DNA from 3 places in the Ensifer sp. SSB1 genome. Region 2 is predicted to be linked to each of the others. Evidence: riboswitches for the same ligand, from Rfam matches in the RefSeq annotation. Region 2 holds a riboswitch; each other region holds the start of a gene.

Evidence for each region. A riboswitch is a leader RNA that binds a small molecule or an ion and turns the genes downstream of it on or off. The one in region 2 is predicted to bind cobalamin.
Region 1: linked by a shared signal. The riboswitch ahead of I8N66_RS05945 (CbtB-domain containing protein) and the one ahead of nrdH (glutaredoxin-like protein NrdH) in region 2 are both predicted to bind cobalamin.
Region 3: linked by a shared signal. The riboswitch ahead of bluB (5,6-dimethylbenzimidazole synthase) and the one ahead of nrdH (glutaredoxin-like protein NrdH) in region 2 are both predicted to bind cobalamin.

The regions. Positions count from the first base shown of each region.
Region 1 is NZ_JAEPRP010000015.1:16,062-23,031, forward strand. Features, by position in the region: gene I8N66_RS05940 (CbtA family protein) at 37-834, opposite strand; gene I8N66_RS05945 (CbtB-domain containing protein) at 1,032-1,208, opposite strand; cobalamin riboswitch at 1,250-1,514, opposite strand; gene I8N66_RS05950 (TetR/AcrR family transcriptional regulator) at 1,513-2,205, opposite strand; gene I8N66_RS05955 (NAD(P)H-binding protein) at 2,310-3,140, shown strand; gene I8N66_RS05960 (anthrone oxygenase family protein) at 3,137-3,616, shown strand; gene I8N66_RS05965 (SRPBCC family protein) at 3,686-4,252, opposite strand; gene I8N66_RS05970 (metalloregulator ArsR/SmtB family transcription factor) at 4,249-4,611, opposite strand; gene I8N66_RS05975 (crotonase/enoyl-CoA hydratase family protein) at 4,662-5,477, opposite strand; gene I8N66_RS05980 (TetR/AcrR family transcriptional regulator) at 5,561-6,181, shown strand; gene I8N66_RS05985 (VOC family protein) at 6,304-6,654, shown strand.
Region 2 is NZ_JAEPRP010000077.1:17,323-24,292, forward strand. Features, by position in the region: gene I8N66_RS19450 (sugar ABC transporter permease) at 1-843, opposite strand, end outside; gene I8N66_RS19455 (ABC transporter ATP-binding protein) at 836-2,002, opposite strand; gene I8N66_RS19460 (metallophosphoesterase) at 1,999-2,841, opposite strand; gene I8N66_RS19465 (LysR substrate-binding domain-containing protein) at 3,065-3,970, opposite strand; gene I8N66_RS19470 (hypothetical protein) at 4,034-4,411, shown strand; cobalamin riboswitch at 4,683-4,908, shown strand; gene nrdH (glutaredoxin-like protein NrdH) at 5,295-5,516, shown strand; gene nrdI (class Ib ribonucleoside-diphosphate reductase assembly flavoprotein NrdI) at 5,529-5,945, shown strand; gene nrdE (class 1b ribonucleoside-diphosphate reductase subunit alpha) at 5,915-6,970, shown strand, end outside.
Region 3 is NZ_JAEPRP010000075.1:8,365-15,334, forward strand. Features, by position in the region: gene I8N66_RS19035 (LacI family DNA-binding transcriptional regulator) at 1-232, opposite strand, end outside; gene I8N66_RS19040 (phytanoyl-CoA dioxygenase family protein) at 337-1,530, shown strand; gene I8N66_RS19045 (SDR family oxidoreductase) at 1,619-2,431, shown strand; cobalamin riboswitch at 2,460-2,670, shown strand; gene bluB (5,6-dimethylbenzimidazole synthase) at 2,715-3,410, shown strand; gene I8N66_RS19055 (DUF2865 domain-containing protein) at 3,527-4,627, opposite strand; gene I8N66_RS19060 (acyl-homoserine-lactone synthase) at 4,755-5,399, opposite strand; gene I8N66_RS19065 (LuxR family transcriptional regulator) at 5,542-6,279, opposite strand; gene I8N66_RS19070 (NADP-dependent malic enzyme) at 6,562-6,970, opposite strand, start outside.

The DNA of each region.
Region 1 (6,970 bases), on a different contig from region 2:
GTTTTATGTTCTGGTGCCTGCTGAGGCACATTGGGTTCAATGCGATTTGAGGAAGCGCTCGTTGATGAAGCCGGAGACGACGCCGAGAACGATCCAGAAGGCGAGCGTGGTGGCGAGCGCGGCGACCGCGAACTCGGCGCCGAGCACGGCCGGGACGTTGCTGGAGATATCGAGTGGCTGCGGCGCGCCGTAGACATGGGGTGCGGCGATCAGGACGAGGCCGGCAACCTTGGATACGATTTCCTCGCGCAGAACCAGGAGATAGAGGCCGACTGCGGAGAGAGCGACGGTTGCCAGCCACCAGGTTTGGCGGTCGCCGAGTTCGGCTGCCGGGAAGCCCGGCAGTTCCGGCGGCAGGCCGATCGCCGGCAGCATGTGCACCGCGAGCCAGCCGCAAGCGCCCCAGAGTGCGCCGTTCCTAAGCGTGATCGGATAGCCGATCACCAGGCTGACGCCGGCGAGCAGCAGGCCGAAGCCGGAGCCGGTGACGAGGTTTGCCATCAGCGTGCCGGAGAAGCGGCTCAAACCGAACATGATGCCGCCTTCCTCATGTTCGCCTTCGTGCGCATAGGCCGGCGTGATCGGCGACAGCGCGTCGAGCACGGCGCCAAGCGGCGATACCGCCTTCAGCGACGAATGCTGGTCATGGCCCTCGGCGGCCGGCTGTGCCGCACCCGGCTGGCCGGCCGGCTGTTCGGTCGCGGCCGGAGCCTCGCCTTCGAATTGCTCCGCATGCAGGATCAGCGGCGTTACCCGCAGTTCCTGGGCGCCGGTCATGAAGACACCGGCAATCAGTCCAGCCACGATCGCGGCCAGAAGCGTTCTGACAATCATCTTGAATTCCCTCGATAACGGCAAACGCCACGCGTTTCGGCGTGGTTGTTGAGCCTTCCCATTCGCTGTGCCACACGGACGGTGCTTGCATGTTCGCCAAAGCGCCATGCGCAAACGCCGACATCCGGCGTGAGCCGGATGCATTCAGGTCCGCAGCTATTTCGATGCGGAACGTTGTTCACGTTCCGGCGCATCGTTTAGTGGCAGGGGAAGCCGTAGGAGTGGCGGGTGTCGTGCGCGGTGTCGTGCAGCACGGCCGAATTGGCAAGGCCGGCACCGAAGACGAGGAATGCGCCGATGAAAAGGGCGATGACGCCAGCGGTCAGACGATCGCTGAGGGAGAGCGGGGTGCTCGAAATGGTAGACGTAGCCATGACAACCTCCGTGATGGCATCGGGAAATTCCCGGTGTGGGCCCTATGCCCGTATCGAGTGGCAGGTTTCCTGGCTCACGGCGCTGGGCGAAATGCCCGGGATCTGCCTCGCCTTCCCAGTTCGACCCCTCTCTCGGGGCCTGTTCCAGTGGCTTCTTCCGGATTGCTCCGGAACGGCAAGATCAACGTCGCTCTACAGTCGCGGGGTCGGCCGTGATTTGAATGCCCAGCATGGGTCCATCCGTCACGTTCCCGTTTACTCCCGAAACGCGTTCGCGTCCCGGGAACCAATCGATCCAAAATGATTAGGAGCGTGTCATGGCGTTGTCAATTGAGCCTGCGCCGCCGGCCGCTTCATCCGCGACAAAATCGCGAAGCATCATCTGCTTGTAGGCCTCGACGATGCGGTCGCCCTCCGGCCGATCGACCGAGACGGCAAGTCGCATGGTGCAGTCGCCGAGATGCATGATCAGGAAGGCAGCGCTGTCGATCATTTCGCGCGGCGTCTCGGGCGCAAAGCGGGCCCAGACATCGGCCAGAAGCTTGCCGCCGGTGCGGCTTTGCAGAAGATCGACCTCACGCAGCGCCTTGTCGGCCTGCATCGCCGACCAGATGTCGCGCATGACAGGCTCGGCCAGGAACATGTCGTAGTAGATGTCGAACAGCAGTGAGAAGGCGTCGCGCAGTTCTGCCATCGACGTGACCTTGGCGAGTTCGGCGGCGATGCACTCGTTGCACACGGCATTGTAGCGCTCGGCCAGCGTACGCACGATCGCCGCCTTGTCCGGGAAGTACTGGTAGAGCGACCCGATCGAAATCCCCGCCTTTTCAGCGACTTCGCTCATGCGCATGGCGTCGCTGCCCTTCTCCTGGATGAGTGCCGTCGCGCAGGCAAGGATCTGCTCCACGCGCTCGCGGCTGCGCTTCTGGCTGGGCGTCCGGCGCAACGTGGTCTCGTCGTCGGCGGGAAGTGTGGCGGGGCTTGCACCTGGAATCATGAGTAATGCTCACATTTTGACTTGACTCCTAAAATACGAGGATTTATCACATTTGCAAATGTGAGAGATACTCATGTTTGTTGGTGAAACCTCAGGAGGAAACGATGTCTCAGAAAGTCACACTGGTTTTGGGCGGTACCGGCAAGACGGGGCGGCGCGTGGCCGAGCGCCTTCGGGAGCGGGGCATAGCGGTGCGCATCGGCGCCCGTTCGGCGTCGCCGTCCTTCGACTGGACGGACGAGGCGACCTGGGTGCGCGTCCTTGAAAATGTCGATCGCATCTATGTCTGCTACCAGCCGGATCTGGCGGTGCCGGGCGCCGTCGACGTCATCGACCGGTTCTCGAGCCTTGCCGTTCGCTCGGGCATCAAGCGGCTGGTGCTGCTGTCGGGCCGCGGCGAGGACGAGGCGGAAGCGGCCGAGCGCGCGCTGCAGGCCTCCGGCGCCGACTGGACGGTCATCAGTGGCAGCTGGTTCTTCGAGAATTTTGACGAAGGCTTCTTGGCCGATGGCGTGATGAGCGGGTCGGTCTTCCTGCCGGTGGACGAGGTCACTGAGCCCTTCGTCAGCTGCGACGACATTGCCGATGTGGCGGTCGCGGCGCTTCTGGACGACGCACATATCGGCAAGGTCTATTCGCTGACCGGCCCGCGGCTGATGACCTTTGCCCAGGCCGTGGCCGAGATCGCCGTCGCGGCCAACCGCCGGATCGCCTATCAGCCGGTGCCGATTGACGATTTTGCGGCACAGCTCAAGGCCGACGGCGTGCCGGATGACTATGTCGCACTCATCCGCTATCTCTTCTCCTCGGTGCTCGACGGACGCAATTCCAGCATGACGTCCGATGTCGAGCGCGTGCTTGGGCGGCCCCCGCGCGACTTTGCGGATTATGCCCGGGAAACCGCAGCAACTGGTGTTTGGAGTATTGCCGCATGATCCCGCTGATCCCCGCTCTGGCGTTTGCCGCCGCGATCGGTTCCGGCCTGATGGCCGGACTGTTCTTCATCTTCTCGGTCTGCATCATGCAGGCCCTGTCGCGGCTGCCGCCGGAGCAGGGGATCGCCGCGATGAACGCCATCAATGTCGTGATCCAGAACCCGATCTTCCTCAGTGCTTTCATGGGCACCGCGCTGCTCGGTCTGGTGCTCGTCGTCATGGCCTTCCTCTCGGGCGGCGAGGGCAGGTGGTGGCTTGCCGCCGGCGGCATCGCCTATGTCGTCGGCGTGCTTCTGGTGACGATCATCTTCAACGTGCCGATGAACGATGCGCTCGCCGCTGCAGCCCCCGGTCAGGCGGCGACCGATCTCTGGCATGAGCGCTATCTGACCGATTGGGTCTGGTGGAACCACGTGCGCACCTTCGCATCGATCGGCGCGCTGGCGCTCTTCGTTCTCGGTTTCGCCCGCGCCTGACGAAAAGCGCCGGCAAGTCGATCCTTGCCGGCGCCTGTAGGCGTCTTGACCTCTAAGCCCATTCCGCCGTCACGGCTTCGGAATACGCGCGTCATATTGCGCTTCCAGGTCGGCAAACTTGCTCCAGAAGGCTGCCGGCTTTTCGCCTTCGAGCAGAGCGCGCAAAATGTCGAGATGCACGTGCCAGCCGGCGGAAAAGCTGGTCATGATGGCACGATCGGCGATGCGTTTATGGGTGACAACGAGCAGCACCTTGTCGCCGCGAGGGCTGAGCTCGAAGCGGACCTCCGAGGGCGTGCCGGTCTCTTCGTTCCAGGTATAGGCGAGCAGCCGCGGCGGCTCCCAGGCGAGCACGTGACCGTAATTGCGCACCTCGCCGGCATGCGCGGCATATTTCTGCGGCGGCCGATCGTCTTCCGCTGTCAGTTCCGAGTGGCGGAAGACGTGCTCGACCGCGGCACCTTCGCACGAGCCGATCGTGCCCGATGCCATCCAGAGCCGACGCTTGCTTTCCTCGGTCAGATAGGACCAGACCCGCTCGATCGGGCCCGGCAGCAGGCGTTCGATGCGCACCGCGTCCGGTGCGATGACGCGACCGTAATCGGTACCGGCAAAGGCTGTGGCAGACGAAGTCATGGCTTTTCCTCCGGATCATTTTGGATAGTGGCGTCTTCGGCCAGAAGCAGCGCCTCGAGTGCGTCGATGCGGGTCCGCCAGAAGGCTTCGTAATGGCGCATCCACTCCATGCCTGCATGCATCGGCGCGGCATCGAGCCGGCACACATGCGTGCGACCTTTCACTTCGCGGCGCACCAGACCTGCTCCTTCCAGCACCTTGATGTGCTTCGATGCCGCGGCCAGCGAGATCGAGAACGGCGCCGCAAGCTCACCCACCAGTCTTTCGCCCTGCGAAAGGTCCTGGAGCATGGCGCGCCGCGTCGGGTCCGAAAGCGCGTGAAACACGGCATCGAGATGTGCGTTCTGATATTCAACCATATCGTTGAATATCGTCGCGATCGACCTAATTGTCAACCGTTCGGTTGAATTTAAAAGTATCGCGAAAAGAGACCGGGCCGCGGTGGATCGTCGTGGACGCGCCGTCCCCTCCAGGCAGCGAGCGCATCCGCGAGATCGTCGGTTGGCACCATCTGGGCAAACTGTTCGCTTTCGACCAGCAACCCCTCGGCGATCGACATGTTGAGGCCGCGGGTTACGGCATTGATGATCGAGCGGATGGCGAGGGGGGAGTGCGCCATGATGCGTTTTGCTAGGTCACGGGCGGAAGCGATCAGTTCCTCATGCGGGACGACGCGGTTGACGAGCCCTAGCTCCAGCGCGCGATCGGCCAGGAAATCCTCGCCGGTCAGGAGCAGTTCGATTGCGCGCTTGCGGCCGGCCAGCCGCGGCAGGCGCTGGGTGCCGCCGAAGGTCGGCGGCATGCCGAGCTTGATCTCCGGCTTGGCAAAACGTGCCTTGTCGCTAGCAATTGCCAGATGCACGGCCTCGGTAATCTCACAGCCGCCGCCATAGGCGAGCCCGTTGACGGCGGCGATCACCGGTTTCGGGAAGGCTTCGAGCCGGGCCGTCAGGCCCTGACCGCGGCGAACGAAATCGCGCACGGCCGGGTTCACGCCCTTGGCCACGCTTTGCGAGAACTCATGGATATCGCCGCCGGCGGAAAAGGCTCGCTCGCCGGCGCCGGTGATGATCACCGCGCCGATCTCGTCGTTCACTTCGATCTCGTCGAGAAGGCTCATGAGCCGGTCGATCAGCTCGTAGTTGAGCGCGTTGAGTTTCTGCGGACGGTTGAGAGTGAGGACGGCGATGCCCTCTGATATCTGCATCAGCACAGTGTTCGACATGGTTGCTCTCCGGCAGGTGTTGACGGGGAGAGGCTAGGTGAGGGAAGATGCGATGTATATTCACTAGTCGGTATACATCAGAGATGGCGAAACCAGAGAAATCGACCCGGGACGTGATCGTCGCAGCGGCGGAAAAGCTGTTTTATGCCGAGGGCATCCGTGCCGTCAGCGTCGATGCGGTGGCCGAGGCGGCGGGGGTCACGAAGCGCACGCTCTACTACCACTTCGAAAGCAAGGACGAGCTGATCGCCGCCTATCTCGAAGGTCGCGACCAGCCCAATCTCAAGCTCTTCCGGAAGTGGTTCGACACGGGCGACGGGGACCTTGCCGACAAGGTCGAGGCGATCTTCGTCAATCTGGCGCGGGCGGCGCGCCACCCGAAGTGGAAGGGCTGCGGTTTCCTGCGCACCTCTGCCGAGCTTGCCAACATGCCAGGACATCCGGCGCTCCGGATCGGTGCGGCTCACAAGAAGAAGTTCGAGGCGTGGATGGCCGAGACCTTCACCGACGCCGGCGCCGCCGAGCCTGCCATGCTGGCAAAGCAGATCCTGCTGCTGCTCGACGGCAGCTTCGCCGTGGTGCTGCTGCACCGGGATGCCAGCTATATGGAGATGGCGGGCAAGGCAGCGGCGACGCTGGTGCGGGCGGCGCTTGCCGACGCAAACCCGCACGCGTCATCGAAGCACGCGGCGGCGGCTTTCTGAAGCGATGCGTTTTCGCTTCAACTGAGTGCACTTGGCAGGCAGTATAGGCTGTATCGCGTTCAACAGAACAACTGGGGAGTGCCGATGTAGCCGTGTTGCGGCTCACCGGAGGAGAGCAATCCATGACCGTCAAGCGTATCGTCTCCAACCTCTACGCGCCGGACCCGCGGGCGGCACGCGCCTTCTACGGTGACCTCTTGGAACTGGACGTGGTGATGGATCACGGCTGGATCCTGACCTTTGCCGCCGAGGGCAAGGCGGCGATGCCACAGGTGAGCATCGCCAGCGAGGGCGGCAACGATACGCCCGTGCCGGTGCTTTCGATCGAGGTCGACGACGTCGACCGGGCCTATCAGCGCGCCAAGGCCGCCGGCGTCGAGATCGTCTACGACATCACCAACGAGCCCTGGGGTGTGCGCCGTTTCTACATGCGCGACCCGTTCGGCAATATCGTCAACATCCTGGCGCACTAAAGCAATTCCAGGAAAAGTGCGCAGCGGTTTTCCGTCCGGAATTGCGCCAGCCAAGCGAGCCAATTCCAGGAAAAGTGCGCAGCGGTTTTCCGTCCGGAATTGCGCCAGCCGAGCGAGCCAATTCCAGGAAAAGTGCGCAGCGGTTTTCCGTCCGGAATTGCGCCAGCCGAGCGAGCCAATTCCAGGAAAAGTGCGCAGCGGTTTTCCGCCCGGAATTGCGCCAGTCAAGCGAGCCAATTCCAGGAAAAGTGCGCAGCGGTTTTCCGTCCGGAATTGCACATTTCAATTCAGCGAAGCGGCCGCCGGCTCGACCGGC
Region 2 (6,970 bases):
GACGACGGTCATGGCCGAGGCGTAGCCGACGCGCAGATAGACGAAGCCTTCCTGGTAGATGGTGAAGAGCAGCACTTCCGACGCCTTGTTCGGGCCACCCTCGGTCAGCGTCTTCACCGTCTCGAACACCTTCACCGAATTGATGATGCTGATGGTGGCGACGAACAGCGTCGTCGGCCCGAGCATCGGCCAGGTCACCAGCCGGAAACGATCGAACCAGGACCTGGCGCCGTCGACTTCGGCGGCGGCATAAAGCTCGCGCGGGATGGCGGTGAGACCGGCGAGGAACAGCACCATGTTGAAGCCGACCGACTGCCAGATGCCGATGATCGAAAGGCCGTAGAGCACCGTGCCGGAAGCGCCGAGCCAGTTGGGACCGGCAATACCGAAGAGCGCGAGGAAGGTATTGATCGGGCCGATGGTCGGGTGGAACAGGAACTGCCACACGGTCGCCATGGCGACGAGCAGCGAGGCGACCGGCAGGAAGTAGACGGTGCGGAAGAAGGCCCTGCCCTTGGTTTCCGCCTCGATCAGCATGGCGATTGCCAGCGCCAGCACGATCGAAACCGGCGTGACGATCGCGGTGTAGACGGCGGTGTTCCAGAGCGAGCGACGGAAGGTGCGGTCGCCGAGAAGCTCGGCATAGTTCTCGAAGCCGACGAAGCGCCAGTTGCTGTAGCCGAGCTCGAAATCGGTGAACCCGAGCACGATCACGGCTGCGGTCGGCAGCAGGATGAAGAGAAAGAGCAGCGTGATGGCCGGCAGCGCCAGCAGCCAGGCGATGCGGCCTTCCCGCATCTCAGGCGCGGCGATCGCCGTTTCGAAGGTTGCGACACTAGCCATGGACCTTCTCCAGCGTCGCGGCGATGGCGACCGGCTCGGCTGCCACCCGGGTGCCCTCGCCGTCAAACAGCATCGCCCGTTCCGGCATGAACGCGACATCGACGGGCTGACCGATCGCGAGTGCCGCGGCTTCGGCGGGTGCTGACTTGGCGGTGACCACCTCGCCGATCGCATCGAGACGGGCGTGGACGATGACTTCGGAGCCGAGAAACTCCATGCGCTCGACCCGCGCAGTCAAGCGGCCGGCGCTTGCCGCATGGAAGCGGACAAATTCCGGACGGATTGCAAACTTCACCGGCGCATCCGGCGCCTGTCCGCGGCCTGCCAGGAGCACCAGATCGCCGAAACGCACGATGCTCGCTGTATCCGTGCGGGTCTCCAGGACGTTGATCTTCGGCTGGCCGAGGAAGCGCGCGACCTCGATATGGGAGGGGTTGTCGTAGATCTCCTTCGGGCTCGCCAGCTGCAAGAGATTGCCGCCGATCATGACGGCGACCCGGTCGGCCATCGACAACGCTTCGGATTGGTCGTGGGTGACGTAGAGTGTCGGCACACCGGCACGACGATGCAGATCGACGATCTCGCCGCGGGCATGGACGCGCAGGTTCGCGTCGAGATTGGAGAGCGGCTCGTCCATCAGGAAGACGGCCGGACGGCGCACCATGGCGCGGGCGAGCGCCACGCGCTGGCGCTGGCCGCCGGACATCTGCCCGGGCTTGCGGTCGAGCAGATGGTCGATCTTCAGCGCCCCAGCCATCTCCTTGACCTGGCGCTGGATATCGCTGCGGATCTGCTTCTGCCCCGGCAGGAAATTTCCGATGACCGGCAGGCGCTGCATCGCCGTCAGGCGCCGCATGGCGAGCGGCACGGCGATGTTTTGACCTGCCGTCAGGTGCGGATAAAGCGCGTAGGACTGGAACACCATCGCAACGTTGCGGTCGGCCGCCGCCCTGCGCGCGACACTGCGGCCACCGATGACGATCTCGCCGGCATCGCCGTGATCAAGGCCGGCGACGATGCGCAGAAGCGTGCTCTTGCCGCAGCCGGAAGGGCCGACGAGCGCAATGAACTCGCCGGCTTCCGCCTCCAGGCTGACGCCCTTCAGGATGGCGTTGCCGCCATAGGACTTGGTGATGCCATCCAGCGAAAGCACGCTCATTGCGCCGCCTCCACGCGAACCTTCTTCTTGGCGGCGAGCGGATAGACGTCCTCGACGATCGGGTCGAGCACGTGGCTCGTCAGACCCGGCACCGCGACGATTTCGCTGGTCACGCCGGCATCGGTGAGTTCGTGCACGACGGCACCGACCAGCCGCTCACCCGGCATCGGCCGTTCCAGCGTGTCGATGATGAAGGAGGTCGGCGGCGCCCAGACGAGCGACGTCCCGGCATGTTTGCCGGTCCAGGCCCAGTGCAGGTGACCGCTTGCATGCAACGCCACCTCGGCTCCGGCGAAAAGATCAAAGAGCCGCTGGCGCTGGCGGGGACGGATGCCCCAGTAGCCGGTGTCGCCCTCGGCCGGGTCGTCGACGAAGAGCGGCTTGTGGGCGAAGATCGCCACCCGGCGGCCGTCGCGACCAAGCAGCTGCTCCTCCAGCCAGGCAAATTGCCTCTCTTCTTCCTCGTCCTCGAAGCCAATCAGCAGGCTGTTGAGGCCGAGCAGCCGCCAGCCGCCATGGTCGCGGCCCCAATAGTCCGGACCGGCGAGACGGCGCCAGCGGGCAAGCCGGACGGAATCCACAGGCTGGTGCGAGCCCGGCAGATGGCCGACATCGTGATTGCCGGGAACGATCGCGACCGGCATCGACAGCTGACCGATCAGGTTGAGCGAAAAGGTGATGTCGTCTTCGTGGTCGGCGCCGTCGATGGTCACATCACCGGTGTGAATGACGAGATCAGGTGCCACCGCCTCGATCCAGGCGCGAAGTGGCTCCCAATTGTCGTTGAAATGGCTCTTCGCCGGGCTGAGGTGGGTGTCGCTGATCTGGACGATCTTCATGGAAACGGCCTCCGACGATGGCTTCAAGGCAAGCGCTTCGGAGAGTTGTCATCTCCCCTCCGGCTGCGGTTGGCCGCAGTCTTTAGGGAGCTGCCATGTCAGTTTGGTAACAGCCGTTCTCAGCTGATTTTCAGTTTTTCCATGAAAGTTTCACCTTCGCCCGAGAGCGCCAACCGAGAGTGGTTGCAGCGAAACAACCTGCAAGGGAAATCGTCACGGGGGTTTAGACCGAAACAGGCCCCTGCTCTCCCATCACGGACGAAAGAAGCGCATTCGACGCATCCGCCTCGGCGATGATCCAGTCGCGAAACGCCTGAATCTTCTTCTGCCGCCGACTGCTTTGCGGATAGACCAGCCAGTAGGCACGGCCGTCGCGAACCACATGGTCGAACGGCCTGATCAGTCGGCCGCTCCTAAGTTCGTCCATCAGAAAGGTCGAAACGGCAATGGCGATGCCATGGTCGTTGAGTGTCGTGGTGACATCCATCGCCTGGACGTCGAAGATCAGCTCGGTACCGTTGCTTGCCGGCGGCTCCACCCCCGTCTCGATCATCCATCGCCGCCACCAGCTGGCATTGCCGAAGCGCCGCACGCGCAGCACGTCGGAGGGATGCCTGAGCTGGTGCTTTTCCCGGAAAGAAGGGGTGCAGACCGGCATGTAATCGATCGGGAAAAGCGGAAACACGTCGTTGCCGGGCCAGTCGCCATTGCCGCTACGCACGACAAGATCGATTGCATCACGCTTGAAGTCGATCAGCTCCGTCGACATGTGCACCCGAATGCTGATGTTCGGATGGGCCGTCTGGAAGGAGGCGAGCCTGGAGCCGAGCCAGCTCGACACGACGGTCGGCAATATGGAGATATGCAGGTGATGTTCGGTCTTGTCGGTGATTTCCGAAAAGGCCGCCCCGAGAAGGTCGATCGCCTCCGTCACCTTCGGCGCCAGCTGCCGCCCGGCCGCCGTCAACCGCACCTCGCGCGGAAGCCGGACGAAGAGCGGCGTGCCTATGCGCTCCTCCAGCAGCCGGATCTGGTAGCTGACCGCCGCCTGGGTCATGCCGAGTTCGTCGGCGGCGCGGGTGAAACTCAGGTGCCGGGCAGCCGCTTCGAACGCGCGCACCGCACTCATGGGAGGAATCTTGCTCATTGCGTTGAGATAAGCATTCTTTATGCCAGCATGCGAGAAATCGCTTTGCGCGAAGCGGCAAAATTCCTCACTTTTTTCGCGAACACAACAGCAAAAACAAAGAGGATAGCAATGCTTAGCGCGCTGCGATCAACGATCCTTCATGTCCTGAAGCGGGCCGGGAACGTGCTCAGCCCAACCATCGCCATCGATACCTTCAGCGAGTTCCAGCTGAGGGATATCGGCCTGACGCGGGACCACGAGAACATTCGGGCGCGCGTCGGCGACGTTGCCGATCCGTGGCACTGGCCGAAGGACGACAACGCACAAAAGCCGCAGCCCTCACCGACGCGGGACTGCGTTGACATGCCGCGCGTGGCGCGGGCTTCGCCTCGCGCCCAGCCCGGAGAGAACAAAGACGTCAGCATGTCGCTCTGCGACTGAAGCGGTAACAATTCTCAGCTGTCGCAATCTGCCACCTGCCAGCCGCCGGATCGAATGAGCAGAAATTCGCTCCGGCGCTTCCTGGAATATCGTACCCTCCGCAAATGACGGACAAAGGCGCGAGCGCGCGGCATCGAAGCCGAGAGCGTCCCGCCAACGGGCTTTGCAGCGCCCCTTCGTTTACGCCCTGTTATCCACATGGCGAAAGAAATCACCTCCCCACCCGGGCCGGAGGCACCTCACACCTATTGACGCGGACATGCGATCTACTACTATATGTAGTGTTCGAGGTTCTTCCGATTCGCAAGGATTGGGAGCTAAGACGGGAATACGGTGCGCCGGCGGGTTTCCGCCCGGCTATGCCGCAGCTGCCCCCGCAACTGTAGACGGAGAGCGACTGTCCGGAATTGGACCACTGAGGCATAAGGCCTCGGGAAGGTCGGGATGGAAGCTTTGACCCGTAAGCCAGGAGACCTGCCTCGAGCAACAAACGTCCGCGGGCGGGGTGTCCGGAGGGGTTGAGTGCGTGGCAGGATGAGCCTGCCCGATCGTCTCGACATCTCCCCGGCAGCCTGTCGAAAGCTTCGGGGTGAAGTCATGTCAGTTTCTTCCAGTTCAGATCCACCTTCTGCGGACGGGTGCGCATTGTTGCGCGCCTGATCGAAAGGCCGCGCCCTGAAAGCCCGCACCCGCGGAATTCCTGAGCGCCCGACAAGAACGAGCCGGCCCGGTTGTGTAACCGACCTGGGGCCAGCTTACCGGCGTCAACTCCGGTCGAGGCGACCGGGGAACGATGTTTTGTGCCCTATCGCCAAGCCTGCGGTTCGCGTTCGCGCGACCCGACGACTTTTTGCGCCCATTTGCGAGACCTCACGAGGAACCCATGTCGATCACCGTCTACAGCAAACCCGCCTGCGTCCAATGCACCGCCACCACCCGCGCGCTCGACCGCCAGGGCATCGATTATCGCATCGTCGATATCTCCGAGGATTCCGATGCATTCGCGCTCGTGCAGGGTCTCGGTTACCGGCAGGTTCCAGTGGTCGTCGCCGGCGAGCGGCATTGGGCGGGGTTCCGCCCGGACATGATCAGCGCGCTTTCCTGAGGGAGAGAAGCGATGGGGCTGATCGTCTATTTTTCCAGCCGCTCGGAAAACACCCATCGCTTCGTCGAGAAACTCGGCCTTCGCGCAGCCCGTATACCGCTCAAGGAAAGTAAGGGCGCACTTACGATTTCGGAGCCCTATGTGCTCGTCGTGCCGACCTATTGCGGCGACGACGGCCGGGGTGCCGTGCCGAAACAGGTGATCCGCTTCCTGAACGACGCGGGCAACCGCTCCCACATCCGCGGCGTGATCGCAGCGGGCAACAGCAATTTCGGCGCGACCTACGGGATCGCCGGCGACGTGATCTCGGCCAAGTGCCAGGTGCCCTACCTCTACCGGTTCGAACTGCTCGGAACCGATGAGGACGTCGCCAATGTCAAAAACGGGATGAAAAGATTTTGGACGTCTCAACACTCGAACGCCCCCTGAAGGCGACGGAACCGGCGCTGGACTACCATGCGCTCAACGCGATGCTGAACCTCTATGACGAAGAGGGGCGGATCCAGCTCGACAAGGACCGGCAGGCGGCGAAGCAATACTTCCTCCAGCACGTCAACCAGAACACCGTGTTCTTCCATAACCTTCGCGAGAAGCTCGATTATCTGGTGACCGAGGGCTACTACGAGCAAGAGGTTCTCGACCAGTATTCCTTCAACTTCGTGCGCGATCTCTACGACCACGCCTATTCGAAGAAGTTCCGCTTCCCGACGTTCCTTGGCGCGTTCAAATACTACACGTCCTATACGCTGAAGACCTTCGACGGAAAGCGTTACCTGGAGCGCTACGAGGACCGCGTCTGCATGGTGGCTATGACGCTGGCGCGCGGCGATGAAGAGCTTGCCCGCGACCTAGTCGACGAGATCATTTCCGGCCGCTTCCAGCCGGCAACACCGACCTTCCTCAATGCCGGCAAGAAGAGCCGCGGCGAACTCGTCTCCTGCTTTTTGCTCAGGATCGAGGACAACATGGAGAGCATCGGCCGCGCGATCAATTCGGCGCTGCAGCTTTCCAAGCGCGGCGGCGGCGTGGCGCTGTCGCTCACCAACATCCGTGAGATGGGCGCGCCGATCAAGCAGATCGAGAACCAGTCCTCCGGCGTCATCCCGGTCATGAAGCTTCTGGAGGACTCGTTCTCCTACGCCAACCAGCTTGGCGCGCGTCAGGGCGCAGGTGCTGTCTATCTCCATGCCCACCACCCCGACATCATGCGCTTCCTCGATACCAAGCGCGAAAACGCCGACGAGAAGATCCGCATCAAGACGCTGTCGCTCGGCGTCGTCATCCCGGACATCACCTTCGAGCTCGCCCGCAACAACGAGGACATGTACCTGTTCTCGCCCTATGACGTGGAGCAGGTCTACGATGTGCCGCTCACCGAGATCTCGGTGACGGAAAAATATCGCGAGATGGTCGAGGATGCCCGCATCCGCAAGCGGAAGATCAAGGCGCGCGAA
Region 3 (6,970 bases), on a different contig from region 2:
GCCGCACCGCATCGGTGAAGCGCTCGGGCGCCTCCATGACGATATCGATCGCGAACTTGCGGCCCTGAATGTCGAGTCCGGCCTGCTGCTTTTCCAGTTCCTCGATGGCAGCGCGAACACGGGCGCTCGTCTGGCGGCGGACGCCCGGGCGCTCGTTGAGCACGCGATCGACCGTCGCGGTGCTGAGGCCGGCCTGAAAGGCGATGTCCTTGACCAGAAACGGATGGGCCATCGCCATGGATCTCCTGATGGATTTTTGATGGATTCTTGCCCTATATCATGTTTTGCCGCCGCCTATAGTCGTGTTCATCAAGGTGTTCCAGAGGAGGAAACGGGATGAAGACCGACAACAGTGCGCGGCAGCGGATCGAGCGTGTGTGGCTCACCGAAGAGACCTGCGGTATCGAGGCATTCCGGGCGGAAGTGGAGCGCCGAACCAATCTGGCGGACTATCCCCATGCCTCGGGCTGCGACAAGAACGTGCTGAGCTACAACAGCGCCGATCTCGTCGCCGCCTGCGGCAATTCCGAGACGCGGCGTGCGGTGCTTGCCGAGATCTGCGAGGCGCTGGCGACCGGCCCGGGCGTGGCGGTCTTCAAGCGCGCCTTTGCCGATACCGCCGCGGTCGATGTCGCGAGCACCGTCTTCGACGAGATCATCGAGGAGCAGCATCGCAGCAACAGCGGCGGCGGCGATCACTTTGCCAAGCCCGGCGCCAACGATCGCATCTGGAACTCGCTGGAGAAGCACTGCCTCAAGGCACCGGAGAATTTTGCCGCCTATTACGGCAATACCATCATCGCACTCGTCAGCGAAGCCTGGCTCGGGCCGAACTACCAGATGACGGCGCAGGTGAACCGCGTCAATCCGGGTGGTGCTGCGCAGTCGGCGCACCGGGACTATCATCTCGGCTTCCAGACCTCCGCGGTGATCGAGCAGTACCCGGCGCACGTGCACAAGCTCTCGCCGGTGCTGACGCTGCAGGGCGCGGTTGCCCATTGCGACATGCCGCTCGAGAGCGGACCGACGCTGTTCCTGCCCTATAGCCAGACCTATGTGCCGGGCTACCTGGCGCTCAACCGGCCGGAGTTCCGCGCCTATTTCGACGAGCATCACGTGCAGCTCCCGCTCGAAAAGGGCGATGTCGTCTTCTTCAATCCGGCGCTCTTCCATGCAGCCGGCAACAACCGCTCCGCCGATATCCGTCGCGTGGCGAACCTGCTGCAGGTGTCCTCCGCCTTTGGCCGGGCGATGGAGACCGTCGATCGGCTGACGATGAGCGCAACGCTCTACCCGGCGCTGAAGGCGTTGCTGGCCAACGGCCAGCTGACCGAAGCGGAAGCGGCCAACGCGATCGCATCCTGTGCAGAAGGCTACTCCTTCCCGACCAATCTCGACCGTGATCCGCCGCTCGGCGGGCTGGCGCCGAAGACCCAGGCACAGCTGATGCGCGAGGCGCTGGCCGCGGGAACGAGTTCGCAGGATTTTCACGCGGCGCTCGACGCGCAGGCGAAGCGCAAGCTGAGCTGATGGTTCAACTACCCATTCGAAAGGCTCCCGGTGCGTTTCGCCCGGGAGCCGTCGCTGTTTGACACGATCATCTTCGAGGAGCAATTCGATGAGTGGACAATTGGAAGGCAAGATCGCCGTCGTCACCGGTGGCACGCAAGGGTTGGGCGCAACGATTGCCGGCCTCTTCGCCGAGCGTGGTGCTGCCGGCATCGTCATCTGCGGACGCAATGCGGCCAAGGGGCGGGCGAAGGCTGAGGAGATCGGCAAGGACAGCGGCGCGAAGGTGGTCTATGTCGAAGCCGATCTCGAAAAGGTGGAGGACGCCCGTAAGGTCGTTGCCGCTTGTGATGCGGAGTTCGGCCGGGTCGATGCGCTGGTCAATGCCGCCGCGATCACTGACCGCGGCACGATCCTCGATACGACGCCCGAACTTTTCGACCGGATGTTCGCGATCAACGTGCGAGCGCCGTTCTTCCTGATGCAGGAGACGGTGAAGGTGATGCGACGCGAGCGAACCGAAGGCACGATCGTCAATATCGGCTCCATGTCGGCGATGGCCGGGCAGCCCTTCATCGCCGCCTATTGCTCGTCGAAAGGGGCGCTGGAGACGTTGACCAAGAATACGGCCTATGCGCTCCTGCGAAACCGCATTCGGGTCAACGGCCTGAATATCGGCTGGATGGCTTCCGAAGGCGAGGACCGGATCCAGCGCGAGTTTCACGGTGCATCGGTGGACTGGCTCGAAAAGGCGGCTGCCAGCCAGCCGTTCGGCCGGCTCGTCGACCCGGCAGAGGTGGCACGTGCCTGCGCCTATCTGTCTTCGGCTGAATCGGGGCTAATGACCGGATCGGTGATCTGCTTCGATCAATCGGTCTGGGGCGGCTATGACGGTTCGCCGCATCCGGTGGCGCCGCTATAGGCGGCGCTTGTCTTTCGGTTGCCGCTATGCGCTTATGGCGGCGTCAGGTGCCCGCGCGAGCGGGAGAATCGGGAATCCGGCGTCATTCCGGAACGTGCCCAACGCTGTGACGGGGACGGTCGCCTCTAAGTGCCTTGAATTGATTCAAGGATTTGCCACTGGATCTTCAATCGGTCTGGGAAGGTGAGGCGGCCGGTTGAACCGGAGTCAGAAGACCGGCCTGGCAAGATAGACCGAACCCCGCGCGGACGGCGGGAGGTTGCGCATTGTTGGGGATCGAACGATGCTAACTGAACCGAAGGGCGGCCTTGCGGCTGCCGGTGCCTTCGCGCGCAATGAGCGGGAGGCCGTCTACCGCGCCATCGAAACACGCCGCGACGTGCGCGACGAATTTCTCGCAGAACCTCTTCCCGACGATCTGGTGAAACGCCTGCTTACGGCTGCGCATAGCGCGCCGTCTGTCGGCTTCATGCAGCCCTGGAACTTCGTGCTGGTGCGAGCGGAAGAAACGCGTGAGCGCGTCTGGCAGGCCTTTCGCCGCGCCAACGACGAGGCCGCCTTGATGTTCGAGGCGGAACAGCAGACGAAGTACCGTTCGCTGAAACTCGAGGGCATTCGCAAGGCGCCGCTCAGCATCTGCGTCACCTGTGACCGCACGCGCGGCGGCGCCGTCGTCCTCGGCCGTACCCATAATCCGCAGATGGATGTCTATTCCACGGTTTGCGCCGTGCAGAACCTGTGGCTTGCCGCGCGCGCCGAAGGTGTCGGTGTCGGCTGGGTCAGCATCTTCCACGAGGCGGAGATCAAGGCGATCCTCGGCATCCCTGGTCATGTCGAGATCGTCGCCTGGCTCTGCCTCGGCTATGTCGATCGCCTCTACCAACAGCCGGAGCTGGCGGTGAAGGGATGGCGGCAGCGTCTGCCGCTGGAAGAACTCGTGTTCGAGGAAGGCTGGGGGAACTGCAGCGAGCGTTCCTGAAACCCGTTGCGCCAAAGTGCGCAGCGGTATTGCGACAGCGATGCGAAATATCGAGAACTTGAAGCGCAACGAGCGAAACTGAAGATCGCGGCGCGCTTTGAGATGGCGCGCCGGGATCAGTTCTGGACCGGTTGATAGGCCGGTCCCTTCGGGTGCTTCAGGTCGATCGAGGTTTCCTGTTGCGGCAGGAAGGTCGGGCCGACGACGCGCACCTTGCTCTTCGACGGATCGTAGGGCCGCTCCTCAGGCGGTGCCTTGGCGGTCATGGTCTCCGCCGGCTTCTTGGTTTCGATCACGACGATGGACGACTGGTCGTCACCGATCCTGGTGCCGGTCGTCTTCGGTGAGGTTGCGGCGGTCTGTGGTATCTGGCAGCCGCACATGCCGGGCTTGCTGACACCGCGCGTGCGATAGGCGAAGGCATTCGGCATTTCGGTATAGGGCCGGCCGGTCACGGCCGAGACCATCTGGTCGCTCTCTTCCGTGTTGATATCATGGAAGTAGAGTTCGGTTTCGGCACCCGGGCAGCGCGCCCGGCAGGCCTGTTCGTCCCGCGGGAAATCGGCCGGCGTCGCGTCCGAGGAGATCGGGAAAAAGGCGCCGTCGCAGGTGCGCACGCACATGGTCCGCAGCGTGCCGCTGTAGTAGCGTTCCTGCGGGGCATAGCCGTCTTCGCCAAGCATCGGGCCGTAGGCGTCGTCCGGCGGCAGATCGGCAATGATGTTGCGGTGCGATTCGGGCTCTTCGGGGTCGACGCTCGCGAACTCTTCGCGGTCGCCGTAGCAGCCATTGATCTCCAGCGCGGCAAGGATGCGGCGACGGCTGTCCTGGCTGCCTCCGGCAACAATCTGCTCGCGCTCCGACTTCAGCATGCGCAGATTGTCTTCCATCTCGGCAATGAGACCGTCGAGTTCGCCACAGATATCCGGGTTGCCGCCATCGAAGGTGACGACGTTGCCGTCACCACAGGCCGCACGACGGCGGTCGTTCTTCGCCCTGCGCAGTTCGATGTTCTGGCGGGAGATCGCACTCGCATAGTCACGGGCGTCGGCATTGCTGGAGACGATGTCAGGCAGCTGCGCAAGACGCGTGTTCAGCCGGTCGCACACGGTCGATGCCAGCGAAGGATCGGCACCGACCAGGGCAAACGGCACAAGCACCGCAGCGAGGTGTTTCAAGCGCGGGAACACGGGCGAAGTCTCTTCCTGCAACCGCATGACGCCGGTCTTCTGATATGGGCGGCTGCCAGCGGCAATTCCTGTTTCACCTCCATCATAGAGCTTGTCGGCGATCGTGCAACGACAAGCGGCGGTTTGCGTTAACGGGCCCGGCAGAGCGAAGAGATCAAGCGGCGCGGGCGGTTTCCAGCGACATCGGACGTTCGAGAACAGTGCCTTCGATGGCGGCTACCGCTTTCATACGCTGGAGCAGGCTCTCATTCACTTCCCAGGCGACGGCAACGGCAAAGACCGAGCCGATGCGGTGCGGTTCGGCAATGCGCTCGCCGGGGCATCCCATGCGGCGGAACATGCGCTCCAGGAACACGTCGGTAACGGTGACGATATGGGTGATGCCGGAGGCAAGGCCGAGTTCACCGACGCCGCACATCAATTCGGCCGCTGCAACGGTGACCTGATTCGAGGCGCGGTCCTGCGAAATCTCCGGCTCGATGCAGAAGCGGCTCGATTCCCATACCGAGGCGCTGCGGATTTCCGGGTTGTCGCCGAGCAGGATCGGGAAGGTGTCGTCCAGCATGTTGGGGCCGAGCGTCGGCAGCAGCCGCAGCGCGCCACGCAGGCGACCGGTGTCGGGGGCATAGGAGAGCACGTAGAGCGGATTTGCCTTGTCGTAGTTGTCGATTTCCCACTCGCCGTCCGTCTGCACATCCCATTTTAGGAAATCGTGAAAGACGCGCTTGCGCAGCCGAAACATATCGTCGACGGCCTGCGGGTGCTGTGCGCGGGTCTTTCCGTTCAGGATCCTGATCATCTTTTTCTCCATCCTTGTTTGGGGATGGGCGGATGCTGTCAGGCCGGCGGCGGTCGCGTAACTGTCGGTAGTGACAGTTTAAATCAGCGATTTTTCCCACTAGATTTCGAGGGGTTTTTTGGAGGACTTGGCGCGAGCTGCGTCAAACGGTGGGGATCAGCGCATGGCGGACGGCCTGGGCAACGGCCTGCGTATTGGACACGACATTGAGCTTGCGCCTCGCATTGGTCATGAAAAAGCGCACGGTGCGCTCGGAAATGCCGAGAATCGTTGCGATCTCCCAATAGCTCTTGCCGGCAGCGGCCCAGGTCAAAACCTCGGTCTCGCGGCCGGTGAGCCGCATGTCGCGGGTCGAAATGCTGCCGGCCATCGCGCCGTGCTCCAGCATGGCGGCGTGGAAGAGATTCGCCGCGAGCTGGAAATCGCGCAGGTGATGGCGCCGATAGACCGTCCACTCGTCGGCCGGCATGTTGACGTTGATCGCCAGCATCGCCATCCGGCCGGCCGGTGATGGTAGCGGCAGGGCGACGCCCTCGGTGGAAAGACCGATCTCCTGTGCCGCCTGGAAAAGCGGCTCGCAGTCCGCAAAGCGATGTCGCGCCATCGTCCACTCCACCGGGCGAACGCCGCCAAGTGCGAGTTTCAAGATAGGGTCGATTCGGTGAAGGCCGCGCGACCGGTAGATTTCTGCGGCATAGGCACCGAAGGTGTGATGCAGGCGGCAGATCTTGAGTTCGTCCGCGTAGGGCTCGGCTTCCAGGTACAGGAGATGGGCGATGCGGAACGTGCGGCGCATCAACGTAAAGAAATGAGCGGGCTCGACACAGCCGCCGCATTCCAGGATTTCCAGCATGTCGAGGACAGCCTGCTGCTCAGTCATGCCACAACACCGAATCTCGTCCGAGGCTCCAGCATGGTTAGGGGTTCACCTTTTGTCCAGCGCAAACTTACCTGTTTGGTGTGTAATGCCAATTTTGCAATTTTCGATTGCCGACCGCCGCGGTCGGTTTGCGCGAGCCTGCGGTAGAGGGTGATTCCGCTGTGATTCTCGGGCGATAGAGCGCCGCGCTCAACGATTGCGCGGCGCCTGGATATGGCATTGGGGGCGCCGGTGCGGCGCCCGAACTCCGCGAAGATCGAAGGCGATCTCCGCGGTATCATTTCAGCCCGGATGGCTGGCTTCGACGACCGCGAGAGCCGCCATGTTGACGACACCGCGCGACGTGACCGAAGGCGACAGGATGTGGGCGGGAAGCGCCGAACCGAGAAGAATCGGGCCGACATGCAGGCTGTCGGTCATGGTTTTGACGACGCCGAGCGTGATGTTGGCGGCATCGAGATTGGGGAAGACTAGGAGGTTGGCTTCGCCCGACAGGCTGCTGTCCGGCATGACGCGATGGCGCAGCGCTTCCGAGATCGCAGCATCGCCGTGCATTTCGCCGTCGACTTCGAGATCGGGCGCCAGTTCGAGCACCAGCTGAAGCGCCTTGCGCATCTTGGTGGCGCTTTCCGAATCGCGCGAACCGAAGTTCGAGTGCGAGACGAGGGCCGCACGCGGCGTGATGCCGAAG